3 regions of the Lactiplantibacillus sp. DA1 genome follow, and region 1 is predicted to be linked to each of the others. Evidence: predicted binding sites of a transcription regulator. Region 1 holds the regulator's gene; each other region holds the start of a gene.

What was found. The regulator CtsR, encoded in region 1, represses protease genes until heat stress. The targets are predictions, from matches to a motif close to TTGGTCAAAAAAGGTCAAANA.
Region 2: the regulator CtsR is predicted to act here: its motif matches at 2,060-2,080, upstream of RXV91_RS14835 (ATP-dependent Clp protease ATP-binding subunit).
Region 3: the regulator CtsR is predicted to act here: its motif matches at 2,603-2,623, upstream of clpB (ATP-dependent chaperone ClpB).

The regions. Positions count from the first base shown of each region.
Region 1 covers NZ_JAWHTQ010000001.1:161,621-166,372, reverse strand. Annotated here, with positions in the region: tRNA gene RXV91_RS00820 (tRNA-Leu) at 384-465, shown strand; tRNA gene RXV91_RS00815 (tRNA-Thr) at 469-541, shown strand; tRNA gene RXV91_RS00810 (tRNA-Gly) at 565-636, shown strand; tRNA gene RXV91_RS00805 (tRNA-Leu) at 645-730, shown strand; tRNA gene RXV91_RS00800 (tRNA-Arg) at 741-814, shown strand; tRNA gene RXV91_RS00795 (tRNA-Pro) at 822-895, shown strand; tRNA gene RXV91_RS00790 (tRNA-Pro) at 946-1,019, shown strand; gene RXV91_RS00785 (CtsR family transcriptional regulator) at 1,528-1,995, shown strand; gene RXV91_RS00780 (ATP-dependent Clp protease ATP-binding subunit) at 2,014-4,512, shown strand; gene RXV91_RS00775 (TetR/AcrR family transcriptional regulator) at 4,674-4,752, shown strand, end outside.
Region 2 covers NZ_JAWHTQ010000011.1:10,264-15,015, reverse strand. Annotated here, with positions in the region: gene RXV91_RS14835 (ATP-dependent Clp protease ATP-binding subunit) at 1-1,987, opposite strand, end outside; gene RXV91_RS14830 (hypothetical protein) at 2,469-2,666, shown strand; gene RXV91_RS14825 (phosphocarrier protein HPr) at 2,816-3,082, shown strand; gene ptsP (phosphoenolpyruvate--protein phosphotransferase) at 3,082-4,752, shown strand, end outside.
Region 3 covers NZ_JAWHTQ010000002.1:210,825-215,576, forward strand. Annotated here, with positions in the region: gene clpB (ATP-dependent chaperone ClpB) at 1-2,544, opposite strand, end outside; gene pepT (peptidase T) at 2,661-3,899, opposite strand; gene RXV91_RS03615 (Nif3-like dinuclear metal center hexameric protein) at 3,939-4,752, opposite strand, start outside.

The DNA of each region.
Region 1 (4,752 bases):
TTTTGCATAATTAATGAGTATTAAAGGGGGTGTTTGTTTCAAGATGAAGGCGTAAAGGAAGGCTAAATACTGCAAATTAGTTCAATAAAGATGGTGAGAGCAGCGACACAAGTCAATGATTCTCGGTGATAAAGGGCGCTAAAACTAGACCTAATGAAATTTGTTATCCTTTTTTTGAAAATAGGGTTTGCTATTTTCGGCTACCGTGCTATAATATTTCTTGTCGGAAAAATATAACTTGTTTATCCAATAAAAAGTATATTTATCCATTTATGTTAAAAAAGTTGTTGACAAGTATTCAACATGATGATAAAGTTAAATAGTTGTCAAGGCGTACCAGTAAGAACTGTTTAGACCGGCAACAAGGCATGATTTAATATCATGCGGGTGTGGCGGAACTGGCAGACGCGCTAGATTTAGGTTCTAGTGTCTTACGACGTGGGGGTTCGAGTCCCTTCACCCGCACATGCCGACTTAGCTCAGTTGGCAGAGCATCTCACTAGTAATGAGGAGGTCGGAGGTTCGAATCCTCTAGTCGGCATTTACAATTTAATAATTTATTATGCGGAAGTAGTTCAGTGGTAGAACATCACCTTGCCATGGTGGGGGTCGCGGGTTCGAATCCCGTCTTCCGCTTTTAATTTGCCGGGGTGGCGGAATTGGCAGACGCACAGGACTTAAAATCCTGCGGTTAGTGATAACCGTACCGGTTCGATCCCGGTCCTCGGCATTTTAAATAAGCACCCATAGCGCAATTGGATAGAGTGTCTGACTACGAATCAGAAGGTTGTAGGTTCGACTCCTACTGGGTGCATTAGTATCGGGAAATAGCTCAGCTTGGTAGAGCACCTGGTTTGGGACCAGGGGGTCGCAGGTTCGAATCCTGTTTTCCCGATCGTTTAACACAGTCTTAGTTACGTACTAAGGCTTTTTATTTAATATTCTCGGGAAGTAGCTCAGCTTGGTAGAGCACTACGTTCGGGACGTAGGGGTCGCAGGTTCAAATCCTGTTTTCCCGATTACGGTTAAACCAACTAAACCAGTCAATTGACTGGCTTTTTTTATGGCCTTTTTTACCCCTGATCGTGTCTAAGCGCATTACTAGCCGCGTCCCGTTAGCAGCAATGCCTTACAAGCGGCGGTTAGTGCAGGCACCAAGCTAGAAATTAACTAGCACTTGTCTAGTGGGCCTAAGCAGTCGACTTTTGAGCTTAATGAGTGCAAATACCGGACAAATTAGTTGTTGGCGATCAGTGGTGCGTCACTATTAAGATAGCACACATGATAAGTGGCGTAACTTGACATATTTTAAATAGGTAGTTCAATGAATACGAGGATCTCATAAATTTAATCATTAGTGCGTGCTAAATGGTCCAATCAATTGAAAGCAAACGGTCAGCGTGCTATGCTGTAACAACCGTTAAGGACATACTGGTCCGCGGTTAGGGTGAAATTCTTTGCTTTTTTTTATTATCCTCGTATAATAATAGTCAATATTAGTCAAAGATAATGAAAAGGGTGAAGCACATGCAAAGTCAAAATATCTCGGATATTATTGAAAAGTATTTAAAAAGTATTTTGGCGGACTCGGAGCATGTTGAAATTCGACGGTCAGAAATTGCCGACCTTTTCAACGTGGTACCCTCACAGATTAATTATGTGATTAAAACCCGTTTTACGATCCAAAATGGTTACTTAGTAGAAAGTAAACGTGGCGGTGGTGGTTATATTCGCATTGAAAAGGTTAATTTGGTCGATGATGCTGATGTGTTAGATGCCCTCATTCAAGTGATTGGCGATTCTATCACACAACGAGATGCCTACGCAGTCGTTCAGAGCTTATATGAGGATGATGTCTTAAACCGTAGGGAAGCACAGTTGATTTTAGTGGCCATCGATCACGAGACGTTAGGATTAACTGATCGGGACTTAGAAAATAGTTTGCGGGCTCGGATAATTATCGGAATCCTGAACCACTTGCGTTACGAAAGCTAAAGAAAGCGAGGAATCGCAATGGATAACTTATTTACACCTAGTGCTAAGAGTGTGTTAGTACTGGCACAGGAACAGGCCAAATATTTTAAGCATCAGGCAGTTGGTACGGAGCATTTGTTACTAGCCTTGGCGATTGAGAAAAATGGGATTGCGAATAAGGTGTTGCAACAATATGCCGTTAGTGAAGATGACATTCGTGAAGAAATTGAACGGTTCACTGGCTATGGGACGTTAAGTAATGTTGGCAAGGAAACCTACTTGCCATATTCACCAAAGGCCAAAGAGATTTTGTCCGTTGCCGGTGATGAAGCAAAACGGCTCGGTGCTAACAAGATTGGAACTGAGCATTTATTGTTAGCGATGCTTTCTGATGAAAGTATCCTTTCCTCGCGGATCTTGATGAACTTGAATTTAGATCTTGGTCAGACGCGTAAGGTAGTCCTTCGTAAGCTAGGTGTCAGTGACGCCATGAGCAAGCGCAATACGGCCAATCGCGGTGGTAAAAAGGCTGAAGGAACCCCAACGCTGGATTCATTAGCACGGGATTTAACCCAACTAGCTAGTGAACAAGAGATGGACCCAGTGGTTGGTCGTTCTAAGGAAGTTAAACGGGTGATTCAGATTCTGTCTCGGCGGACAAAGAATAATCCGGTATTAATCGGTGAACCTGGAGTCGGTAAAACGGCGATTGCGGAAGGCCTTGCCCAAAAGATTATTGCGGGTGATGTCCCAACTGATATGGCCGATAAGCGGTTGATGATGCTCGATATGGGGTCGCTAGTGGCTGGTACTAAGTATCGGGGTGAATTTGAAGACCGTTTAAAGAAAGTAATTGACGAAATTTACAACGATGGTCACGTTATTTTATTCATCGATGAATTGCATACCTTGATTGGTGCCGGTGGTGCTGAGGGGGCAATTGATGCTTCTAACATTTTGAAGCCCGCACTTGCACGGGGCGAACTTCAGACGATTGGTGCCACGACTTTAAATGAATATCAAAAGTACATTGAATCTGATGCAGCTTTGGAACGTCGTTTTGCAACCGTGATGGTCAATGAACCAACTGAGGATGAAGCCGTTGAAATTTTAAACGGATTACGGCCACGCTATGAAGAACATCACCGGGTTACGATTACGGATGAAGCTGTTGAACAGGCAGTTAAATTATCTAGTCGTTACATCAGTGACCGGTTCTTACCTGATAAAGCGATTGATTTGATGGATGAAGCAGCGGCTAAGGTCCGAATTGATCAGATGGATCAGCCGACGAAGTTATCTAAGAATCAAGATAAGCTAGCTCAGCTACGTGAAGATAAAGAGACTGCGATCGAAGCACAGGACTTTGAACAAGCTGCTGATATTCGTAAGCGAGAAATGCAACTTAAACAGCGTCTTGATCGTATTGAAGCGGATCAGGAAGCACAAGTCACTGAAGGGACAACGCCACATTATGATTTACAAGTGACTGGTGAAGATATTGCCCAAGTGGTTGCCGAATGGACCGGCGTACCGTTAACACAGTTGCAAAAAACTGAAAGTGAACGCTTAGTCAACTTGGAAAAGATTTTACATGAACGAGTTGTTGGTCAACCAGAAGCCGTATCTGCGGTGGCTCGTGCGATTCGACGGGCTCGTAGTGGTTTGAAAGACCCAAGTCGACCGATTGGTTCCTTCATGTTCCTAGGGCCGACTGGGGTTGGTAAGACAGAACTTGCTAAAGCGTTAGCTGCAGCGATGTTTGGGTCTGAGGATAATATGATTCGGATCGACATGTCTGAATACATGGAACGTTATTCAACCAGCCGTTTGATTGGTTCGGCACCGGGTTATGTTGGTTATGACGAAGGTGGTCAGTTGACGGAAAAAGTTCGCCAGAAGCCATACTCAGTTGTACTTTTTGATGAAGTTGAAAAGGCTCATCCGGACGTTTTTAATATTTTATTGCAAGTCTTAGATGATGGTTACTTGACGGACTCTAAGGGACGTAAAGTAGACTTTAGAAACACCATCCTGATTATGACGTCGAATCTTGGTGCAACGACGCTCCGTGATGAAAAATCAGTTGGTTTTGGTGCTACTGATAAGGCCAATGACTACAATGCAGTTGCAGCGACAATCCGGGCCTCGTTGAAGCAGGCTTTCCGGCCAGAATTCTTGAACCGGATTGATGAGACGATTGTCTTCCATTCATTGAATAAGGAAGAATTACACGAAATCGTTAAGCTGATGTCACAAGAAATCGTTGATCGGGTGGCCCAACAAGGAATCAAGATTAAAATCACGCCAGCGGCCATTGACGTGGTCGCTAAGGCAGGGTTTGATCCTGAGTACGGTGCACGGCCAATTCGGCGGGCATTACAGACTGAAATCGAAGACCGGTTAAGCGAAGAATTATTGACTGGTGCGATTAAAGTCGATGATCGAGTAACAATTGGTGCCAGCAAAGGTGCGATTACTATTAATATTAAAAATCAACCTAAGCCGGATGGTCGTTCGACCGTTTCATCGAAATAGGTTAGAGTAGCAACATGGTGACGCTAGAAGTAAGTCTTACTTCTAGCGTCATTTTTAGGCTAAGTGATCATTAAAGTTAACTGTAAGGTCCAAGACTGGTGGTTCGATGCTGATTGGTGTAAATTATAATAGGAAATAAAGTCAAGGAAGAAGATGATAATATGACGACACGTGCCGAGCAGATGGCGAAAACGCACCAAGCAATTTTAGATACGGCAAGAACGTTGTTTTTGGAAAATG
Region 2 (4,752 bases), on a different contig from region 1:
TGCCGTTGACATCTTCAATCATCAAGCCAACAATCTTCATCAAGTTTTTCTTGGATAGCGCGTTGAACTGGATGATGTCATCAAACCGGTTTAAGAATTCTGGTTTGAAGTAATCTGTCAACCGGCTAGTGATGTCGTGAGTCTTACCTTCAGCAGCAGCGCCAAAGCCAACGTTAGCCTCACTGTCGCCAGTTCCGGCGTTGGAAGTCATGATGATAATCGTATCCTTGAAGCTGACTGTCCGGCCTTGTGAGTCGGTCAACCGACCATCATCGAGGATTTGCAAGAACATGTGCATGACATCTGGATGAGCCTTTTCAACTTCGTCTAGTAAGACCAAGCTATAAGGATGGCGCCGAACTTGTTCAGTTAACTGACCGGCCTCTTCGTAACCAACATAGCCAGGCGGTGAACCAATCAACTTAGCCACTGAATGAGGCTCCATGTACTCACTCATATCAAACCGAATCATGGCATCTTGTGAACCAAACAGTTCTTTAGCCAGTTGCTTAGCTAATTCAGTTTTACCAACCCCGGTTGGGCCGACAAACATAAAGGAACCGATTGGCCGTCCCGTCCCATTGAGACCAATCCGATTACGCCGGATGGCCCGGGCAACGGCTTCAACAGCTTGGTCTTGGCCGATAACCGTACTCTTAAGATCGGGTGCTAAGGTCTTCATTTGGGCCTGTTCCTTAGCTTGTAAGTCACCAACAGGAATACTCGTCTTTTCTTCGACGATTTGTTCCATGTCCTTGACTGTTACAGTGGCAGTGTCGTTATTAGGCTGGCCGGCACTTTCATCAGGCTTAGCTTTTTCTAACTTAGCCACTTGATCACGATAGTAGGCCGCTTTTTCGTAGTCTTCCTTCTTCAAGGCGTCCTGTTTCTGCTTTTCGGCCTCGTCGATCTTTTCTTGGATCGTCTTTGGATCGACCGTCTTCAACGTCAAATTCTTACGTGAACCGGCTTCATCGAGTAAGTCGATGGCCTTGTCAGGTAAGAAACGATCTTGAATGTAACGGTTTGATAACTTAACTGCCGCTACAATAGCATCTTGATCATACTTAACGTGATGATAGTCTTCATACTTCTTTTGAATCCCTTCTAGAATCTTGATGGATTCTTCGACACTTGGTTCGTTAACCGTGACCGGTTGGAACCGGCGGGCGAGGGCGGCATCCTTTTCGATGTCCCGGTATTCATTTAATGTCGTGGCTCCAACTAATTGGAAATCACCACGAGCAAGGGCGGGCTTCAAGACGTTACCAGCATCCATACCACCTTCAGCATTGCCGGCCCCCATGATTTCATGGATTTCGTCAATGAAGAGGATAATGTTCGGATTACTTTGAACTTCCTTCATTAATTGCTGCATTCGTTGTTCAAATTGACCCCGAATACCAGTCCCTTGAACAAGCGAAGCCACGTCCAAACGAATAATTTCTTTATCTAACAGTTTTTGTGGAACTTGACCAGAAACGATCTTCTGTGCTAAACCTTCTACGACCGCCGTTTTACCAACCCCAGCTTCACCAATCAAAACGGGGTTATTCTTGGTCCGGCGATTTAAGATCTCGATAACACGATTGATTTCGTTATCGCGACCAATCACTGGATCAATTTTGCCCTGTTTAGCTTGCGCAGTTAAGTTGAAACCGTATTGGCCAAGGAGGCCACCGCCGTTGTTATTGCCACGACGGTTACCGCCATTAGGACCAGCTGGCTGGGTCGGTGGGGTCTGTTGTTGCCGGTACGCGTTAGAATCAACGCCGCCCTGCATTGCACGGAAAATGTCGTCAAGACCACCAAAACCGAATGGATCTTGTGCCATATCAGCACCTCCAACTCCGTTATTTGGTTGCTGTTCCTGATTCTTTAGCAGTTGATAGCAATTTTGACAAAGGTTGATTTGTCGCCGCTGACCGTTGACGCTCGTATATAAATGAATCGTCGCTTCGTTCTTATGGCAATTGTCACAAAGCATTATGCTGTCACACACCTTTCGCATCAGAAATATAACTAAATCGATTAGGATCATAGTTAAAGGTTCATCGGCTCTTTGACCTTTGTTGACCTTTGACTATTAGTATAGCGAATTTATGGACTGTTGCAAGTGAAAAGCCTCAGGGTCAAAACTGGACGTGCGGCCTAATTAATTCGCAACGACTAATTGATTCAAATATTTCTGAAGAGTCTGGATAGTTGCAACTCATAGCTTGTCATGTAACCGGATTCGTTGTATATTAATTATCTGGCTAGGATAAGTTATGTGTGCAACTGTCTGTCTATATTATAGTACAAAGCGGTTTTTTTGCATGCATCGAGCCTGACCAGTTTTGATGTTTGTTAGGAATGGCCTTTCATTGGCAGTCACCAACTGTCAGTGAGCGGCGGAGGGCCTTAACCAACGGCATTGATTGTGATGCAGCAATGTGTCAACCTAACTTTGAGGAGGCGGTAATTGTTTGGCAACGGATTATACCCAATTAATGGAAGCGTTACGTCATGGCGAACGCGAAAGTTTTACCGTGACGCCGGATGAATTTATGACTTTTCACGATGCTTATATGAAATATGAGTATCGGAAACGAGTCATTGGTATGGCGGACTTAGATGGCCGTATCGTTTACCATTTCGAGAAGGATGGTAAGACAACCAATTAATAGGCCTAGCTTGAATGAAAGGGCTTGTATTTTAATTGGATAATTGCTATCATCATTATTAAGGGCTCTTGAGCATACGTGTTGGCGGCAACTCGAATGGACTCGGAACCAATTTTAAATTTATTTATCTTGAAGGAGATCGAATAGTTATGGAAAAGAAAGAATTTCACGTAATCGCAGACACTGGTATCCACGCACGTCCCGCAACTTTATTGGTACAATCAGCAAGTAAGTTCAACTCAGAAATTACGTTGCAATACCAAGACAAGTCCGTTAACTTAAAGTCCATCATGGGCGTTATGTCACTCGGTGTTGGTAAAGATGCTGACGTTACCATTTCTGCTGAAGGTGCCGACGAAGCCGACGCCATCGCAGCTTTAACTGATACGATGAAGAAAGAAGGATTATCTGAATAATGGCTGAAAAGGTACTAAAAGGAATTGCGGCCAGTGATGGTATTGCAATTGCTAAGGCCTATATGCTAGTTGATCCAGATTTATCATTCGAAAAAACAACGGTTTCTGATACGGATGCCGAAGTTGCACGGTTACATGACGCTTTCGATGCTTCCAAGGCTGAACTAAAGGTCATTAAAGACAAAGCGGTTGAAAACTTGGGTGAAGAAGAAGCGGAAGTTTTTGAAGCTCATATCACCATTTTGTCTGACCCAGAAATGCTTGGGCAAATTGAAGGTAAGATTAAGGATGATAAAGTCAATGCTGAAGAAGCGTTGAAGGAAGTTACCGATACTTTCATTTCAATGTTCGAAGCAATGACGGACAATGCATATATGCAAGAACGAGCTGGTGATATTCGCGACGTGACGAAGCGGGTCTTAAGCCATTTGTTAGGGGTAACCTTACCAAGTCCAGCTTTAATCGACTCCGAAGTAATCGTGGTTGCCCACGATTTAACACCTAGTGATACGGCTCAACTTGATCGTAAGTATGTTAAGGGCTTCATTACTGACATTGGTGGTCGGACTAGTCATTCGGCTATCATGTCACGGACGCTTGAAATTCCAGCGGTCGTTGGTTCTGAATCTGCTACGACTGATATCAAAGAAGGCGACACGGTTGTCTTGGATGGTATCAATGGTGACGCTTTAGTTGCGCCAACGGATACTGAAGTTGCCGATTACCAACAAAAGGCTAAAGACTTTGTTGCGCAAAAGGCCGAATGGGCGAAGTTGAAAAACGAAGCCACCGTTTCTAAGGATGGCAAGCACTTTGAATTAGCTTCTAACATCGGGACACCGGACGATATGGACGGCGTTTTGGATGCTGGCTCTGAAGCCATTGGGTTGTTCCGGTCAGAATTCTTGTACATGAATAGTTCAGAATTACCTGACGAAGATACCCAATTTGAAGCTTACAAGAAGGTTGTCGAAGGGATGAACGGCAAACCGGTTATCGTTCGGACTATGGATATCGGTGGTGACAAGGAATTACCATACTTGCCATTACCTGATGAAATGAACCCATTCTTAGGTTACCGGGCTATTCGGATTTCCCTTGATCGCGATGACATTTTCCGGACCCAGTTACGGGCGTTATTACGGGCGTCACATTACGGTCAATTACGGATCATGTTCCCAATGATTGCCACGCTTGATGAATTCCGTAAAGCTAAGGCCATTTTTGAAGAAGAAAAGGCTAAGTTGGTTGCAGCTGGTACGCCAGTTGCTGATGATATCAAGCTTGGTATCATGATCGAAATTCCAGCGGCAGCTATTTTAGCTGACCAATTTGCTAAGGAAGTTGACTTCTTTAGTATTGGGACTAATGACTTGATCCAATACTCCTTTGCTGCCGATCGTGGTAACGAACAAGTGTCATACTTGTATCAACCGTACAACCCATCGTTGTTACGCTTGATCAAGCATGTCATTGACGCTGCTCATGCTAACGGTCGCTTCACGGGGATGTGTGGTGAAGTTGCTGGGGACCAAATTGCGGTACCATTATTGATGGGCTTAGGCTTGGATGAATTCTCAATGAGTTCAACTTCCGTGCTTAAGACACGTTCATTAATGAAGAAACTTGACACTAAGGAAATGGCTAAGTTAGCTGATAAGGCACTTAAC
Region 3 (4,752 bases), on a different contig from region 1:
AACCGTCGATTTAGGAGCTACGCGGCCCGCAATAATCTCTTTAGCGAGAGGCGTTTCAACATGATTAGTAATAAAGCGTCGCAGTGGCCGCGCCCCATACGCCGGTTCATACCCCTGCTTAGCAATCCACTTCTTAGCTTCATCTGAAATTTTCAGTGTGATTTCACGGTCTTGTAGCCGTGCCGATAACCGAGCAATCAATTTCACCACGATTGCTTCAATCGCACCTAATTGTAATGGCGTAAACATAATGATGTCGTCAATCCGGTTTAAGAATTCTGGTTTAAACCGGCTTTGAACCAGCTGCATGACTTGTTGATGCGTCTCATCGGACAAATGCCCCTGATCATCAACACCAGCCAGCAATAGCTCTGAGCCCAAATTCGACGTCATGATCAGGATAGTATTCTTAAAGTCAACTGTCCGTCCCTGACCATCCGTTAAACGCCCATCGTCTAACACTTGTAACAAAATGTTAAAGACATCTGGATGGGCCTTTTCGATTTCATCAAATAAAACGATTGAATACGGATTACGACGAACAGCTTCAGTCAACTGACCGCCTTCTTCGTAGCCAACGTAGCCAGGTGCTGCCCCGACTAGCCGTGAGACGGATTCCTTTTCCATGTACTCACTCATGTCGATACGAACCATGTGATCATCGGCGTCAAATAAATTTTCAGCTAGTGCTTTCGCTAACTCAGTCTTGCCCACCCCAGTTGGCCCTAAAAACATAAAGGAACCTAAGGGACGGTTAGGATCTTGCAGGCCGGCCCGCGAACGTAATACGGCATCTGAAACCGCATTGACCGCTGCGTCCTGACCAACGACCCGTTCATGTAAATGGTCTGCCAAGTGTAATAATTTCTCTCGTTCACCGGCAACCAGCTTGGCTACTGGAATACCCGTCATCCGGGAAACCACATTGGCAATCTGATCTGGCGTAACCGACTCTTCAACGAGCCAGTCTTCATGATGATCATTAGCTTCCATGGCGGTTAGTTCTTGTTCCAACTTAGGAATCGTCCCGTGTTGCAACTTAGCCGCTTGTTCCAGATCATAATTATTTTCAGCATTTTCCAAGTCATGTTTAGCTTTATCTAACGCAGACTTTTTATCACTCAATGCTTGCAGACTCTTCTTTTCACTATCCCAACGTTCGGCCAATGCCCGCTGTTTTTCCTTCGCACTGGCCAATTCTTTTTGCACATCAGCCAAACGTTTAACGGAAGCATCATCGGTTTCTTTCTTGAGTGCCGCTTCTTCGACTTCTAAGCGCATTAATTGCCGATTAACTTGATCTAGTTCGGTCGGATTAGAATTCATTTCGACCCGGATTTCTGCAGACGCTTCATCGACTAAGTCCAACGCCTTATCAGGTAAATACCGATCCGTAATGTAACGATCAGACAACTTCGCGGCGGCTACTAAGGCATTGTCGTGAATCCGAACGCCATGATGAATTTCAAAGCGTTCTTTTAAGCCCCGTAAAATACTAATTGTATCTTCAACACTGGGTTCAGCAACTAACACTTTTTGGAAACGCCGTTCTAACGCCTTATCTTTTTCCATGTACTGGCGATATTCGTCCAATGTCGTAGCCCCAATCAAATGAAGTTCACCACGTGCCAACATTGGCTTTAATAAATTACCGGCGTCCATACTACCTTCCGTCTTACCGGCACCAACGATATTATGAATTTCATCAATGAACATGATGATTTGCCCATCACTCTTCTTGATTTCCTTCAATACCGCTTTGAGTCGTTCTTCAAATTCACCACGATATTTTGCTCCGGCAATTAAGGATCCCATATCTAGCGAAAATAACGTCTTATCCTTCAAGTTCTCCGGCACATCGCCACGAACGATCCGTTGGGCCAAGCCTTCAACAATCGCCGTCTTACCAACACCCGGTTCCCCAATTAGAACAGGGTTATTCTTGGTTTTCCGTGACAAAATTCGAATCACGTCCAAAATTTCTTCATCCCGACCAATGACCGGGTCCTGATTACCTTGCCGTGCCTGCTTAACTAAATCGACCCCGTATTTTTCTAAGGCCTGATATTGATCTTCTTGGTTGCGAGAGGTTACCCGTTGACCACCCCGAATACGATCAACGGCATTCTTAACTTGTCCAGCTGTAATCCCTTGCTGCTGCAAGTATTTGGTCAACTGATCCCCGGTCTGGTCCATCAACGCTAGGGCTAAGGTATCCGTTGCGAGATACTCGTCACCTAACGATTTACGCTTAGCATCGGCAGCCTGCATCAGCGTAGCTAGACTACTGCTCATACTGCCACCATACTGAACGTTACCACCGCTAACAACGGCAATGTCATCCAGCTCACGGTCGAGTTCTGTTTGTAATTGGTCTAAATCAGCGCCGGCCTCACTAAAGATCTGCCGAACCAGTTCCCCCGGCTGCGTTAAAAATTTAAATAGATGGGGCACCCCAATTTCTTGATGGCGCCGTGTTTGTGCGATTTGTTGTGCCTGTTGTAAGGCTTGTTGTAAACTTTCTGTAAATTGTTCTGGATTCATATTTACGTACCTCCTCAAAAACGGTAGCAAAAAGGCAGCCGTCATAGCTGCCAATTTTCGTTTGACCTTTATTGACTATTAGAGTATAACCCGTAAGGTCAAACAAGGTCAAGAATTTAGTCTTGGTCATAATTATCCTGAACGATTTGTAAGACAACGTCCACGGCTTGAGCCATCACTTGTTCTGAAACGTATTCAAACCGACCGTGCATGTTCTCACCACCAGCAAACAAGTTTGGTGTCGGCAAGCCCATAAATGAGATCTTGGAGCCATCCGTCCCACCACGAACTGGATAAATGGCTGGCGTGATACCGAGCTTGAGCATGGCTTGTTTGGCCAATTCAACGACCCGCATATCTTTTTCAATGATTTCGCGCATATTGTAATACTGGTCCTTCATGTCGACCTTGATCCGGGCCACACCGTCAGCCAAATTCAGCCGATCCGCAACCGCCATAAATAACCGTTTACGTGCTTCGAACTTATCGCGGTCATGATCACGAATAATGTAAGTCATCTTAGCGCTGTCAACGGTCCCGTCTAAACTAAGCAAGAAGAAGAACCCTTCACGGTCTTCCGTGTGTTCCGGGACATCATGTGCGGGTAACGCCGATTGAAAATCAACGGCTAACTGCAAGGCGTTGACCATCTTATCCTTAGCTTCCCCTGGATGAACGTTGACGCCTGTAATCGTCACCGTCGCTTGGGCCGCGTTGAACGTTTCATACTCCAGTTCACCAAGCGGACCACCATCGACGGTGTAGGCATAATCGGCGCCAAAGGCAGGCACATTAAAGTGATCAGCCCCAGTCCCAATTTCTTCATCGGGACCAAAAGCTAAGCGAATCTTGCCATGTTTGATCTCAGGATGGGCCAACAAATATTCCGCAGCACTAATGATTTCAGCAACACCAGACTTATCATCAGCTCCAAGCAGCGTGGTTCCATCAGTTGTGATCAGCGTGTGACCAGCATAGTTCTTTAAGTTTGGGAAGACCGCCGGATCCAACACATAGTCCCCGTTGCCGAGCTTAATAACTGATTCACCGTCATAATTGTCAACAATTTGTGGATTGACATTTTCCGCGTTAAAGTCAGCCGTATCAATATGTGAAATGAAGCCAAGGGTTTTAACAGCTTTGTCACTATTCGCAGGAATCGTCGCAAAAACGTACGCACTTTGCGCATCCTGTTCAACATCGCTCAAGCCTAAATCAGTGAGCTTACTCATTAATTGCTTTAAAAAGGCCGTTTCACGTGGTGACGAAGGAATTGTCGTTGATTCCTCATCTGAACGACTATTAATTTTGACAAAGGTTAAAAAATCTGAAATTAAGTTTGGATATTTTGACAATATGATAACTTCCTTTCCTTATTAAAGTTCATGATTAACTTAGATGAAGGTAAACGGATCAGTATTCAGCTGAGACGCCACAATCTCGATTGGCCAGCCAGCTTGTACACGCCATTGATCAAACAGCTTAGTGAGCTGTGACTTACAAATACTCTCGATATGGTGGCCTGGATCAATGACCGTCAACCCGGCTGCCAGCATATCGTGACCGGTGTGATAATAGACATCCCCGGTCACGTAAGCTTGTGCACCTGCTCGCAACGCTTGGGGATAGAACTTACCACCATCGCCGCCGAGGACAGCGACACGGCTGATCCGTTGTTGAGAATCAGCGCTGACTAGTCGCAGCCCACTGACACCAAATGCTTGCTTACACTGTTCGGCAAATGCCTGCGCTGGTAACGGTGTCGGCAAATCACCGACTCGGCCCATATAATACTGATGACCGCCAGACAACAGTGGCACAACCTGGTAATCCCACGTGTCAGCGGCTAAGTCATTAATGCCCGCTACCGCAGTTGGAATCTGATCGGCTAGTAAGTCGACGCTGAACTGTTCACCCGAGTTGACAGCGTAACGATCTAGCGTGGCACCCACGGTATTCGTTAAGTATTCCTGTACCGTTTCAACTTGATCGGTCGGTACCGTTAGGGTCAGCTTAACAGCCTGTGCATGGTACCCAGGAACCAACCCCTGGACGTTTTGCAAGTCTAGGGCCGCCGCAAGCCAATCGTTCATCCCGCCCTCAGCACAGTCCAGATTCGTATGGGCCGCGTACACCAAGATGTGGTGGGCTGCAAGTTCTGCATACATTGCTTTTTGAGGATCCTGATAATCAAGATTGTTGGCCGGT